2 regions of the Kitasatospora sp. NPDC087271 genome follow, and region 1 is predicted to be linked to the other one. Evidence: riboswitches for the same ligand, from Rfam matches in the RefSeq annotation. Region 1 holds a riboswitch; the other holds the start of a gene.
The links. Region 1 has a riboswitch for cyclic di-AMP ahead of ACIO9K_RS10030 (transglycosylase family protein). Riboswitches for the same ligand answer to the same signal wherever they lie in the genome.
Positions count from the first base shown of each region.

Region 2: it holds a riboswitch for cyclic di-AMP, as region 1 does, so the genes downstream of both, ACIO9K_RS25585 (NlpC/P60 family protein) here and ACIO9K_RS10030 (transglycosylase family protein) in region 1, are expected to answer to the same signal.

Region 1 is NZ_JBIUYQ010000004.1:274,111-281,128, reverse strand. Features, by position in the region: gene ACIO9K_RS10050 (Ppx/GppA phosphatase family protein) at 276-1,211, opposite strand; partial or broken gene ACIO9K_RS10045 (DUF501 domain-containing protein) at 1,343-1,882, opposite strand; gene ACIO9K_RS10040 (septum formation initiator family protein) at 1,854-2,366, opposite strand; gene eno (phosphopyruvate hydratase) at 2,573-3,859, opposite strand; gene ACIO9K_RS10030 (transglycosylase family protein) at 4,127-5,044, opposite strand; cyclic di-AMP (ydaO/yuaA leader) riboswitch at 5,050-5,217, opposite strand; gene ACIO9K_RS10025 (cytochrome P450) at 5,428-6,723, opposite strand; gene ACIO9K_RS10020 (SDR family NAD(P)-dependent oxidoreductase) at 6,999-7,018, shown strand, end outside.
Region 2 is NZ_JBIUYQ010000016.1:178,101-185,118, forward strand. Features, by position in the region: gene ACIO9K_RS25580 (NlpC/P60 family protein) at 1-956, opposite strand, end outside; gene ACIO9K_RS25585 (NlpC/P60 family protein) at 1,184-2,329, opposite strand; cyclic di-AMP (ydaO/yuaA leader) riboswitch at 2,340-2,489, opposite strand; gene ACIO9K_RS25590 (NlpC/P60 family protein) at 2,827-3,861, opposite strand; gene ACIO9K_RS25595 (NYN domain-containing protein) at 4,062-5,423, opposite strand; gene ACIO9K_RS25600 (hypothetical protein) at 5,694-5,957, opposite strand; gene ACIO9K_RS25605 (rhomboid family intramembrane serine protease) at 6,159-6,941, shown strand; gene ACIO9K_RS25610 (Lrp/AsnC ligand binding domain-containing protein) at 6,983-7,018, shown strand, end outside.

The DNA of each region.
Region 1 (7,018 bases):
ACCCTGCTGAGCAGCAACGATCCGTACGGTGCCCGGGTTCCCGCTCGTGATTTCGATTTTCAAACCTCAACCGAGGCTTGACCTGCGATCCAGGGGTCGTCACGGCGAGCAGACCTTCGGTCCCACATTTCGGACGTAGCGGGCGAGCGGCTGCGACGAATGACTGGATCGCCATGTGAAGAAATTCACGAACTTTCCCGCACCGGTCCGGGCGCGCCCCGGCCCCGGACCCCCGAAAGGGGTGCCGGGGCCGGTCGGGTAAGGCTCGCAGGAGGTCAGGAGGCCATACTCCAGGCGATGCCGTCCAGGATGTCGTGCTCGCTCACGACCACCTCGGCCGCGCCCGTCCGCTCCATGATCTCCAGCAGCTCCAGCGCGCCGGCCGCGATCACGTCCACCCGGCCCGGGTGCATCGACGGGATGGCCGCGCGCTCGGCGTGGGTGGCACCCAGCAGCTCGCGGGCGATCCCGGCGACCCGCTCCCGGCCGATCCGCGAGTGGTGGATCGCCGCCGAATCGTAGGCCGGCAGGTCCTGGGCGATCGCGGACACCGTGGTGACCGTCCCGGCCAGGCCCACCAGGGTGGCCGCGCCGCGCAGCGGGACGACCTCCTCGGCCTTGTCCAGCTCGGCCCGCACGTGCGCCCGGGCCGTCTCGATCTGCTCCGGCGAGGGCAGCTCGGCGCCGCCGAAGTGCCGCTCGGTGAGCCGGACGCAGCCGATGTCCACCGAGCGCGCCGCCTGCACGTCCGCACCGCCCAGCACGAACTCGGTCGAGCCTCCGCCGAGGTCGAACACCAGGTACGGCGCCGGGAACTGGCCGCCGGTCAGCTCCTTGGTGGCGCCCACGAAGGACAGGTGCGCCTCCTCCTCGCCGCTCACCACCTCGGGCTCGACGCCCAGGATCGCGCGCACGCCCTCGACGTACTCGTCGCTGTTCTCGGCGTCCCGCGAGGCGCTGGTGGCGACGAAGCGGGTGCGCTCCGGGCCGACCCCGAACCCGGCGATGACCTCCCGGTACTCGCGGCAGGCCGCGAAGGTGCGGGCCAGCGCGTCCGGGTGCAGCCGGCCGGTCTGGTCCACGCCCTGGCCCAGCCGATTGATGATCATGCGGCGGTCGAGGTCGGTGATCTCCCCGGTGGCCGGGTCCAGGTCGGCGACCAGCAGCCGGATCGAGTTGGTGCCGCAGTCGATCGCGGCCACCCGGGTCATGCTCACGCGGACTCCCCGGCGTCGGACTCCTCGGCGGCCCGCTTCTTCGCGGCGCGCTCGGCGGCCTTCTGCTGCTTGGCCTCGATCACGGCCTGGTGGTCCTGGTCCTTGGCCCGGTTGCGGGCGACCCGCTCACCGGCGGCCTCGACCTCGGCCGGGGAGACGCAGGGGCCCTTGGCCCACCAGTCCTCCAGCAGGCCGATCGCCTCGTCGCCGAGCGGGTTGACGCCCTCGCCGGCCGCCAGCGAGTGGCCGACCAGCACGTGCAGGCACTTCACCCGGTCCGGCATGCCACCGGCGCTCGGGAAGCCCTCCAGCACCTCGATGGCATCGCGCCGGGCGATGTAGTCCTCGTGCGCCTTCTGGTAGGCGGCGGCCAGCTCCGGGTCCTCGGCGAGCCTGGCGGTCTGCTCCTTCATCACGCCGTCCGCCTCCAGGGTGCCGATCAGCGAGGCGGCCTTGGGGCAAGTCAGGTAGTACAGCGTCGGGAACGGCGTGCCGTCCGGCAGTCGGGGGGCCGTCTCCACGACGTCCGGGTTGCCGCAGGGGCAGCGGTGCGCCACGCCGCGCAGGCCGCGCGGCACCCGGCCGAGCTGGGCGGCGATGGCGGCGACGTCGGCGTCGGAGACGGCGGGGTGGTTCTCAGTGGTCATGGGGGGAGGTGTCTCCAGCGGGGGACGGTGGGAGCGGACGGGGGGAGGCGGGGGCCGGGGCGGCGGCGTCGGTGGTGTCGGCGGCGTCGACCGAGTCCCAGATGCTGGCGTACCAGGGCTTGGCGGCCCGCGCCGAGCCGCCTGGCGCGCCGTCGGAGGCGGCCGGGGCGGCGCCGGCAGCGACACCGGAGGCGGACGCCGAGGGCCGGGCGGCGGCCGGACCGGCCGGATCCACCGCGATGTACGGGGTCTCCCCCGGCATCGCGTAGTGCAGCCGGGCACGGGCCTGCGCCTTGACGTACTCGGGGTCCTGCCAGCGGGCCTTCTCCCGGCGCAGCTGCTCGACCTGCTGGCGGGAGCGGTCGGCCTTCGCCTGCTGGGCGGAGATCTCGGCGCGCTGGGAGATGAACTGCCGCGTCGGGTAGGCGAGGATCGCCACCAGCGAGCAGAGCACCAGGACGAGGACGGTCGCCCGGCTCGTGAAGCGAGGCCGGGCCGCCAAGCCCGGGATCCTCCAGCCTGCCATCTCCCGTTCCCCTCCTGGTCGCGACGGTGCCCCGCCGTCCACCCTACGGGGTGAACGGCGGGGCACCGGTCAGGCGTGCTCACCGGTCGGCGGAGCGACCGTGCTCGCCGCTCCGAGGAGCGGCTGTGCTCGCTGCTCCGCGGAGCGGCTGTGCTCGCTATTCCGCGAAGCGGCTGTGCTTGCTATTCCGCGGAGCGGAAGCGCGGGAAGGCGCCGCGGCCGGCGTACTCGGCGGCGTCGTCGAGGATCTCCTCGATGCGCAGCAGCTGGTTGTACTTGGCGACGCGCTCGGAGCGGGCCGGGGCACCGGTCTTGATCTGGCCGCAGTTGGTGGCGACGGCCAGGTCGGCGATGGTGACGTCCTCGGTCTCGCCGGAGCGGTGCGACATCATGCAGCGGTAGCCGTTGCGCTGGGCCAGCTCGACGGCGTCCAGGGTCTCGGTCAGCGAGCCGATCTGGTTCACCTTCACCAGCAGCGCGTTGGCGGTGCCGGTCTCGATGCCCCTGGCCAGGCGGGCCGGGTTGGTGACGAACAGGTCGTCGCCGACCAGCTGGACCTTGTCGCCCAGCTTGACGGTCATGGCCTTCCAGCCGTCCCAGTCCGACTCGTCCAGCGGGTCCTCGATGGAGACCAGCGGGTAGGCGTCGACCAGCTCGGCGTAGTACTCGATGAGCTCGACGGCGGAGATGGCCTTGCCCTCGAACTGGTAGGCGCCGTCCTCGTAGAACTCGGACGCGGCGACGTCCAGGGCGAGCGCGATGTCACGGCCGGGCACGTAGCCGGCCTTCTGGATGGCCTCGGTGATGAGGTCCAGGGCCTCGCGGTTGCTGTCCAGGTTCGGCGCGAAGCCGCCCTCGTCGCCGAGGCCGGTGGACAGGCCGCGCTCCTTCAGCACGCCCTTGAGGGTGTGGTAGACCTCGACGCCCCAGCGGACGGCCTCGGAGAAGGACTCCGCGCCGATCGGGGCGATCATGAACTCCTGGATGTCGACGTTGGAGTCCGCGTGCGAACCGCCGTTGAGGATGTTCATCATCGGAACGGGCAGCACGTGCGCGTTCGGGCCGCCCAGGTAGCGGAACAGCGGCAGGTCGCTGGCCTCGGAGGCGGCGTGCGCCACGGCCAGCGAGACGCCCAGGATCGCGTTGGCGCCGAGCGAGGACTTGTCCGGGGTGGCGTCCAGGTCGAGCATGGCCTGGTCGATCAGGCGCTGCTCGGTGGCGTCGTAGCCGACCAGCTCCGGGCCGATCTGCTCGATGACGGCCAGGACGGCCTTCTCCACGCCCTTGCCGAAGTAGCGGTTCTTGTCACCGTCGCGCAGCTCGAGCGCCTCGAAGGCGCCGGTGGAGGCACCCGACGGGACAGCGGCACGGCCGGTGCTGCCGTCGTCGAGGCCGACCTCGACCTCGACCGTGGGGTTGCCACGCGAGTCGAGGATCTCACGGGCTACGACGACATCGATGGACGGCACGAGGCATCTCCTTGCGGAAGCAGGGTCCGGCTGACGTTGGGTGCTGCCGGCGGGACGATTGCGGAGTCGTTACGACCAGAGCCTAACCGCCCCGGCCCCCGGGGCCGCGCTGGCCTCGGTCCCGTCTCAGCGTGTGGCCCGGCTACCCACCGGTAGTTCACCTGCTTGCCCGATCGAAGCGGGCGAATACGGGGGAATGCGGGCGAAGGGGGACGGGTCCCGTCCCCCTTCGCCCGCAGGGCGCGGGCCGTTCAGGGCCCGGGCCGCTCAGCCGAGGTGCAGCACCTGGCCGGGCATGATCAGGTTGGGGTTGCCGCCGACGGTGCCGCGGTTGCCGTCGTACACCGACTGCCAGCCGCCGGACACGCCCTGGGCGGCGGCGATCGTCGACAGCGTGTCGCCGGCCCGGACGGTGTAGTCGTGACCGCCCTGCGCGGCGGCGGGCTGCGCGGCCGGGGCGGACTGCGCGGGCTGCGCGGCGCGGGGCGCGTACTGCGGCTGGGCGGCGGGCTGGCCCGCGTACTGCTGGTAGACGCTCTGGTGGCTGGTCCAGTACCAGGCGCCGTTGTTCTGGTACCAGTACACCTTCGCGTCGGCATCCCAGCCGGCCTTGCCGGAGAAGCCCTGGGTCTGCGGCTGCGTCTGCTGCGGGGCCTGCTGGACGGGCTGCTGGGCGGCCGGCTTCGGGGCGGCCTGCTTGACCGGCTGCTGGGCGGGCTTCGGGGCCTGCGCCTGCTGGGTCGGCTTGGCGGCGGACTGCTTGGCGGGCTTGGCGTCCGTGGAGGTGTCCACGGAGGCCGGGGCGCCGCCCTTGCTCAGGCCGGCCTTCTGGGAGCAGACCGGCCAGGCGCCCGGGCCCTGCGAGGCCAGCACCTTCTCGGCGACCGAGATCTGCTGCGCCTTGCTGGCCTGGTTGGCCTGCGGGGCGTAGGAGGTGCCGCCGTACGCCTTCCAGGTGCTGGGCGTGAACTGCAGGCCGCCGGAGAAGCCGTTGCCGGTGTTGATGCTCCAGTTGCCGCCGCTCTCGCACTGGGCGACGGCGTCCCAGGTGGAGGCCGGGGCGGCGGAGGCGCCGGTGGCGGTGAGGAGCGGCATCGCGAGTCCGACGCCGGCCACACCGGCGACGGCGATGGCCTTCTCGGTCTGGGTGCGACGGCGGTGGCGGCCGGTTCCAACGAACAGCATGAAGAGGTCCCTCTCCGCACGCCTGCGAGGTGAGCTGTCGGGTTCGGACCGGGAGGTGGCCCGGCCGCCGAAAGCGGAAACGATTCCGCTCGGGCGGCTTCACCCCAAGCCGTCGGGGAACGGCAACAAACCTGGTTCCCCCGCCCCTGCCCAGGGTCTGGTCGGTTTCCCGTGACGCGGCGGGCAGGATTCGGCGTTCCGCGCACGAGGTCCGCAGCTGCGAACTCCAGGGAGAGTAGACAGATCATCAGACCAATAACAAGCTCATATCACCGATATCACACACAAATTACGGCGCGTGGTCAATCGCCTACCAACGGCGGCGGTATGTCCGGATTAATGCGGGTTCAGACCTGGCTCCACGGGCCGCCGGAGACATGCCGTCAGCGTGTCGGGGCGGCGGTCGGCGTGACCGGCGGCGCGTGCGGAGAGCGGGTCTCCGGAGTGAATTCGACCGGGAGTTCCCGCAGGCCGCGCATGATCAGGCCGCCCCTCCAGCGCAGGTTCTCCGGGTTTTCCGCGAGCCGCAGGTCCGGCAGCCGGGAAAGCAGCGTGGCCAGTGCGCTCCGCCCCTCCAGGCGGGCCAGCGGGGCGCCGATGCAGTAGTGGATCCCGTGGCCGAAACCCAGGTGCGGATTGTCCGTGCGGGCCAGGTCCAGGGTGTTCTCGTCCGCGAACCTGGCCGGATCGCGATCCGCCGCGGCCAGCACCACCAGCACCGGATCGCCCACCGGGATGTCCACCCCGCCGATCGACAGCGGCCGCGTCGCGAAACGCCACGTCGCCATCTCCACCGGCCCGTCGTAGCGCAGGAGTTCCTCGATCCCGGTCTCCAGCAGCGCCGTCTCGCCGCGCACCACCGACTCCTGCAGCAGCCTGCGCTGCTCCGGGTTGCGCAGCAGCGCGTACGTGCCGTTGCCGATCAGGTTGACGGTCGTCTCGAACCCCGCGAACAGGAGGATGAACGCCATCGCGGCGGCCTCGTTCTCGTTCAGGTGCTCGCCGTGGTCGCTCGCCCGGATCAGGCCCGAGATCAAGTCATCACCCGGATCCGCCCGCTTGCGGTGGATCAGCTCCAGCAGGTACGCCCGCATCCGCTTCACCGCCCGCCCCACGCCTCCGCGTTGGCCGCCGCCGTGCCGGATCATCATCCCGGCCCAGTCCCGGAAGTCGTCCTGGTCCTCGGCCGGCACGCCCAGCAGGTCGCAGATCGCGTAGATGGGGAGCGGGAACGCGAACTCGTGGATCAGGTCCGCCGAACCGCGCTGCGCGAAGCCGTCGATCAGCCGGTCCGTGAGCTGCTGCACCCGCGGCTCGAACTCCGCCACCCGGCGCGGCGTGAACGCCTTCGACACCAGCCGGCGCAGCCGGGTGTGGTCCGGCGGGTCGATGTTCAGCAGATGCGTCATCAAGTCCGCCTGGCGCTCCCCCGGAATTCCCACCCGCCCGGTGCGGTGCGCCTGCTCGCTGTGGTGCGCCGGGTTCTTCGACAGCCGGCCGTCCGCCAGCGCCTGCCGCGCGTCCGCGTAGCGGGTCACCAGCCAGGCCTCCACCCCGCTCGGCAGCGTCGTGCGGTGAACCGGGGCGTGCTCGCGCAACCAGGCGTAGGCGGGGTACGGATCGGTGGCGAACTCCCAGGTGAAGAGCTGCGGGGCGGCGGGATCGGGCTGCACTGGCATGCGTCGACCGTATCCGGTGGGTCGGGGCCGCACCGCCTCCGGCGGACGCGACCGGCGGGGCCGGATCGTCGACACCCGGCGGACGGCCCGTCAACGCTCCGTGGACGCCCCGTGGACGGTCCGTGGACAGCTCTTGGACAGCTCTTGGCCGGGTGGCGGGCGTGACCCTGGTCACCTGAGGGGTAATCCCTGTTGCGGAGGGTCAGGACCTGCCTACGATCCTCCGCAGAAATCGTGGGCGCCGGTGCGGTGTCGCCCACAGGGAGGAGCAGACCATGCGGGTCAGCGGGGCAGT
Region 2 (7,018 bases), on a different contig from region 1:
CCGCCGGCGTACATCCCGACGTGGTGCATGTCCCGGTAGAAGATCACCAGGTCTCCCGGCCGCGCTTCGGAGAGGCTGACCCGCTGCCCGGCGTACGCCTGGGCCTGCGAGGTGCGCGGCAGGGTCACTCCGGCCTGCCGCCAGCTGTAGTACATCAGACCGGAGCAGTCGAAGGCGCGGGGCCCGGTGGATCCGTAGAGGTAGGGCGAGCCGATCATCCGCACCGCGGCCGCCAGCGCGGCCGCCCCGCGCTCGGAGGCGGGCGGGGCCGTGCCGAGGTCCAGCCGGTCGGTGCCCCGGGTGGCGCGCTGCTCGGCCTCCCGGGCGTCCTGGGCGGCCATCCGGGCCCGCTCGGCGACGCCCAGGCTGTTGAGCAGCCGCTGGGCCTGGGTGAGCCGCTGCTGGATCTGCTGCTTGCTGTCGGCGAGCGAGCGACGGACCTGGTCGAGTTCGGCGAGCTTGCCGGCGGTCTCGGTGCGGCGCTGGTCGAGCCGGCGCTGGCGGGTGGCCAGTTCGTGCAGGGTCTCCTGCTGCCGCTCGGCGGCCTGGTCGAGGGTGCGGGCCCGGGACAGGTAGCCCTCCGGGTCTGTGGAGAGCATCAGCTGGACGGTCTGGGCCATGCCGCCGCCGCGGTACTCGGCGCCGGCCACGGTGGCGAGGTCGCCGCGCAGCTGGTTGAGCTGGTCCTGGGCGACGGCGATCTCGCCCTGGAGGACGGTCGTCTCGCCCTGGAGCCGCTGCTGCGCCTCCTGGGCGGCGTTGTACTTCTCGGACGCCTGCTCGGCCTCGCCGTAGAGCTGCTCCACCTGCGCCTTGACGTCCTTGCGGGTGGGCGTGTCCGGCGCGGCGGGGGCGGCCTGGGCACTGCCGCCCGTCGTCACACCCAGGGCGGTGGCGGCGGCCGCGGTCAGCACCAGCGCACGGGCGAGCAGTTGGGAACGACGGTGCACGGGCATGGCGGCAGCGGCTCCGATCCGGCGGTGGGGCCCCGCCGCCGCCCCAACGCGGGCGGCCCTGGAAGCGGAGTCCGGTGGCAGACGTTAGCGAGTCCGGGCAACCGAGTCCAAACCCCTGCCAACCCGAATATTTGACCCGCAATCGGACATCAGTCCGAGACGCCGGAAAAGCCGCAGGCCCGGCCTTCCGTGGTGGAAGGCCGGGCCTGGGAGGGCCTGAGCGGGGATCAGACCCGCACGATGGAGGTCAGCGGCATGTTGCCGACGGCCTCGTAGCGGACCGACGCGCCCGGCTTGGGCGCGTGCAGCACCTGGCCGTTGCCCGCGTAGATGCCGACGTGGTGGGCGTCCCCGTAGAAGATCAGCAGGTCGCCGGGCTGGGCCTGGGAGAGGTCGGTGCCGATCCGGGTACCGGCGTGGGCCTGCTCCTGCGAGGTGCGCGGCAGCGAGACGTCGACCTGGTTGAACGCCCAGACCATCAGGCCCGAGCAGTCGAAGGAGCCGGGGCCGGAGGCGCCGTAGACGTACGGGCTGCCGATCTTGGAGGCGGCGATGGACAGCGCCGCGGCGCCGCGCGAGCTGCCGGCGCTCGGCTTGGTGACCGGCGCGGCGGGGGCCTGCGACGCGCTCAGGTCGGTGCGGCTGTTGTCGCGGGAGGAGCGGTCGGCGGCCTGCTGGGCCGCCGCCTGCTGCTGGGCGGCCTTCGCCGCGGCGTCGGCCTTCGCCTTGGCCTCGGCGGCGGCCTTCTCCTCGGCCGCGCGGATCGCCTGGCGCTCCTGCTCGGACAGGGTGTTGAAGAGGTCCTGCGCGGCCTTGAGCTTGCCCTGGACCTCGTCCTTGGCGCTCTTCAGCTGCTGGGTGGTGGTCTCCATCTCGGCGAGCTTGCCCTGGGCCTCGGAGCGCACCTGGTCGAGCTTGCGCTGCTCGTCCTGGAGCTGCTTGAGCTGGCCCTTCTGGGTGCCGCCGGCCTGGTTCAGCGTGTCGGCCTGGCTCAGGAAGGTGTCCGGGCTGGCGGAGAACATCAGCTGGACGGTCTGGGATATGCCGCCGTTGCGGTACTGCTCGCCGGCGATCTCGGCCAGGCCGCCCTGGAGGTCGGTCACCTGTCCCTGCTGCCGCGCCACCTGGTCCTGCAGGTCGGTGACCTGCTTCTGCAGCTGCTGCTGCTTCTCCTGGGCGGCGTTGAGCTTCTCGGTCGCGACCTCGGCCTGCTCGTTGAGCTGGTCGACCTGCTCCTTGACCTGGTCCTTGGTCGGCTGCGGGTCGGCGTGGGCGCCGGACTGCGCGGACAGCGCGACGGCCGCCGCGGCGAAGCCGGTCAGGATCGAGACCCGGGTGCGACTGGCGGGCTTGGGACGACGATGGGACGCCACGAAGGCGGACTCCTTCTTCCTACGCCGTCTACCGGGTGAGCTGACGGGTTCGGGCCGGAAGCGTGCCCTACGACGCCTCACGGCCGTTCCACCGGCCGACCTGGCGCCGATTCACCCCGGAGGAACGTGGTTCCCCGGCTCCGTTCGACAGCACCCCCGACTGCTGGGCTCCCCGTCGGGCAGGCACTGGGCCCGCCCCGCTGCGTCACGAACTCGACGGAAACCACCGCCGCCACCCTGGCTGGGTGATCGGGAGTGCGGTGGTTCGGGGCACGACCCTAGTAACTGAACCGTGATCCGTTCAAATCCTTGTCAGAAAAAAGACGGAAGAAGACCAAAGTTCTTTTGTGAATATGACACATAGTGATCACCGCCGTACATAAAGCTGATCACTCTTCATCGGGGAGTCATGCTGCGGACAAAACCCGAACGCCACCCCCGGTCCGAGGGTGGCGTGGATCACAGGCCCGGACGGGCCCTTCGGGCGTGTCGGGACGTCAGACCCGGCGGATCGTGTTGATCTGCATCGCGTCGACCTTCATCACCTTCACCACGTCACCGGTGTGCGGCGCGTGCACCACCATGCCGTTGCCGATGTACATCCCGACGTGGTGCCGGTCGGGGCCGTAGATGACCAGGTCGCCCGGCTGGGCCTGGTCCAGCGAGACCCTGGTGCCGACGTTGCCCTGCTCCTGCGAGGTGCGCGGCAGCGAGACGCCGGCCTGGCCGTACGCCCAGACCATCAGGCCCGAGCAGTCGAAGGTGGTCGAGCCGGTGGCGCCCCACACGTACGGCGAGCCCTGCTTGCTCATCGCCTTGGCGACGGCCACGCCCGCGTAGCCGCCGGCCTGCGGGAGGCTGCCGAGGTCGGCACGGTCGCTGCCGCGCGAGGCGCGGTCGTCCTGCTGCTGCTGGGCCCGCAGCGCGGCGCGGTCGGAGGCGCTGAGCGAGTTCAGCAGGTCCTGCGCGGCCTTCAGCTTCTGGTTGACGTCCGTCTTGGCCTGGTTCAGGTCCTTGGTGGTGGAGTCGAGCGAGGCCAGGACGGCGGCGGCCTCGGACTTCTCCTGGTCCAGCCGACGCTGCTGGTCCAGCAGGCCCTTGAGCGCCTCGGACTCGCTGGCGCTTGCCTGCTGGGCGCTGGACGCCTTCTCCAGGTAGCCCGACGGGTCCGAGGAGAGCATCAGCTGGACGGACGGGTCGATGCCGCCGGTGCGGTACTGCTCGCCCGCCACGCCGGCCAGGCCGGTCTGCAGCTGGGTCATCTCGTCCTGGCTGCGGGCCACCTTGTCCTGCAGCTGGTCGGACTGCTTGCGGAGCTGGTCGGCCCGCTCCTTGGCGCCGTTGTACTTCTCCGCCGCCTGCTCCTGGTCCTGCTGGAGCTGGTCGATCTGCGCCTTGACGTCGCTCTTGCTCGGCTGGGGCGCGGCGTGCGCGGCGACCTGCGCGGAGAGGGCGACCGCGGTCGCCGCGGCAGCGGTGAGCACGGAGACCCGGGCGCGGCTCGGCTGCTTGGGACGGCGGTGGGAGGCCAAGGGAATTGCTCCTTCTTCCATCGGCCTCACCCGATCAGGTGAGAATCCGGAAAATAGGTTTGACGCCACACCCTAGGGAAGATCCACGGGTTTTGCCACTCCCCCGAAGGCGTGAACTCCACTTCCCCCGCAGGCTTCACTGGATGTGCACACCACCGCAAACCGGGCGCTGACCAGGCGTCATCCCGCCGCGGCAGCCCTCAGGGCCGCGCCAGCCGGTTCAGCAGCAGAACGGAAGCCACGGGGCGCGCGCCGGCCTTCCGCACGCCCTCCGCGACCTCCCGGTCGGTGGACACCACCACCACCGGACGGCCCTGCGGCTCGGCCCGCACCAGACGGCGGATCAGCTCGTCCGCGGTCTCGCCGGTCCGGCTGAACCGCACCCGCACCCCGCGCGGTGGCGCCATGATCACCGGAACGTCCAGGTCCTGCCCGTCGAACACGCAGGTGACCTCCGCCTGCGTGCGCTGGGCCAGCATCGCCAGCCCGCCCAGCAGCCGGATCCGCTGCTGCTCCAGCGGCAGCGTCGGGTAGCCCGTCTTGGTCACGTTGTAGCCGTCCACCACCAGGTGCACCTGCGGGATCGCCAGCAGTTGGTCCAGCAGCGCCGGATCGTCGTCGGCCAGACCGCGCCGGGCCACGTCGTGCGGCGAGGCCGCACCCGGCACCACCGCCTCCACCAGGTCCCCCGGCCGGATCTGGGAGACCGGCAGCGCCAGCTCCCGCTGGAGCCCCTGCGCCGACTGCAGCACCGTGTCCAGCAGCAGCCGCAGCCGCATGTCCTCGACGCTGCGGCCCTCGCGGGCCGACCGGCGGCCCTGCTCGGCCGCCGTCTCCAGCTCGCCGACCCGGTGCCGCAGCCGCCGCGCCTCGGACTCCGCGGCGCCACGCTCGGCGGCCGCCTGCGCCCTCGCGGCCTCCAGCTCGGCGGTCAGCCGCCTGGTCTCGGCCTGCGCCCGGCGGGTGTCGCTCTCCAGCGAGCGCACCTTCTTCCGCAGCGACTCGGCCTCCCGGCGGACGCCCTCGGACTCCGCGCGCTGCCGCTCCAGGTCCGCCCGGGCGGCGGACCGCAGCTCGGCGAGCTCCGCCTGCAACTTCTCCGCCAGCCGGGTGGCCTCGGCGGCCGCGCCCTCGGCGCCGGCCCGCTCGGCCTCCTCCCCGGCCTCGGCCACCAGCCGGCTCCAACCGGCCGACCGCACCAGGTAGGCGGCGGCCGCGACGTCCATCGGATCGGCGGCGCCCGGAACGCTGCCCGACTCCAACGCCTTCACCAGGTCCGGCTGGCCCAGCCTCAGCCGCTCCGCTATCCGCACCCGGAACGCCGGCTCCGACTCCAGCGCCGCGGCCAGCGCCGTGGCCGCGTACTTGGCCCGCCGGGCCGGGGTGAACTTGACGTACTGGCGCAGGCTCTGCGGCAGCTCGCCGGGCGGCAGCCCGCCGAGCGCGTCCGAGGCCAGGCCGACCACGCGCCGGCGCACGCCCTCGGGCAGCGGCCGGTCCAGCTTCTCGGCACCACGCTCCGGCGCCACCTCGCCGGAGCCCGCCGCCCCGCCGGGGCCCACCGACTCATCGGGACCCGCCGCCCCGCCGACGGCCGCAGGCTCGGACGGAGCCGCGTCGGCGGCCCGCGCCTGCACGGCCGCAGCGGGCTGAAGCCCCTGCGCTTCGGCGGGCTCCCTCGCTGCGTCCACCACGTCCTCGGCTCCGATCCTGGTCCTACGGGGTCACGGCCCGCGGCCGCCGCCCTGTCGTCACGCTCCGTGCGTCCTGTCTGTATTGTCCCAGCACGGCGGGCAGGCGCGCCGCGCACCCGCCCCCCGCGCCGTCGGGCGTCAGCCCTGCTCGGCGGAGGCCTCCGCGTTCTCGGCACCCGGACGGGCCACCAGCTCGACCTGGTCCACGGCGTTGCACCAGCGGCAGCGCACCGACTCGATCGTCTCGCTCAGCACCTCGGTCTCCTCGACCTTGGACTCGCCGGCCAGGTCGAAGTGCAGGAACTCGGTGACCCGCGCAGTGCGGGTCACGTCGAAGCGGGTGAGGTTTCCGCACAGGGTGCAGCGCCAGCGCGTCTCGGCGGTCAGGGCGGGGACGGTCATCGGGGGTCCTCTCGGGTGGTCCCTGGGTGGGCTAGGCGCTCCCCCCGGAGCCCCGGCGTCGGCGGCGGGAGGCGGGATTGCCCGCCCCAAGCCTATTGCCTGAGGCAACCATCCCGGCCACCAGTCAGGAGAACGAGCGGGCTAGTCCACCTGCCGTACAAGGCCGTGTCACACGCCCGACACGGAGGGATGCTTGGCCGCATGGCACTGACGGCCCCCGGGCACACCGACGCGCGGGGCGAGCACCCGTCCGTGCCCGCCCCGGCGGTCACCTACGCCCTGATCGCGGTCAACACCCTGGTGTTCCTGCTGGGCCCGGCCGCCGGGCTCAACCCGCTGTACGGCACCGGCCAGTCCCGGCTCTGCGCGGAGCAGCGGTACGAGCAGCGCTGGGGCGTCATCCCCGCCGAGGTGCTGGCCGGCCGCCCGCTGACCGCCGAGCAGCTGGCCCAGGCCCCCGACCCGGCCCCGGGCTGCCCGGCCGCGCCCACCCCGGGCAAGCACCCGGCGCTGTCCGTCCTCACCGGGCTCTTCGTGCACGCCGGCTGGCTGCACCTGCTGGGCAACCTGCTCTTCCTCCACGTCTTCGGCCCCACCGTCGAACGGCGGCTGGGCCGGGCCCGGTTCGCCGTCTTCTACCTGGCCGCCGGCAGCCTGGCCACGTACGGCTTCGCCCTCGCCGAGGCGCACTCCCCGGGCTCCACCCGGGTGCTGATCGGCGCCTCCGGCGCGATCTCCGCCGTCCTCGGCGCCTACCTGCGCTTCCATCCGCGCGCCCGGGTGACGACGCTCGTCCCGCTGCTGCTGTTCCTGCCGCTGCGCTTCCCGGCCTGGCTGGTGCTCGGCCTCTGGTTCGCCCTGCAGTGGTGGTCGGTCCACTCGGCCGGGCCCGGGGTGGCCTATCTGGTTCACGTGATCGGCTTCTCGGCGGGCTTCCTCTACGCCTGCACGGCGGTCAGCCACCCCCCGAGACGACCCGGCTGACGCCCGATACGCTGGCGGCACCCCACAAAGGAGCCCGAACAGTGATCACCGCCATCGTCCTGATCAAGACCAGTGTC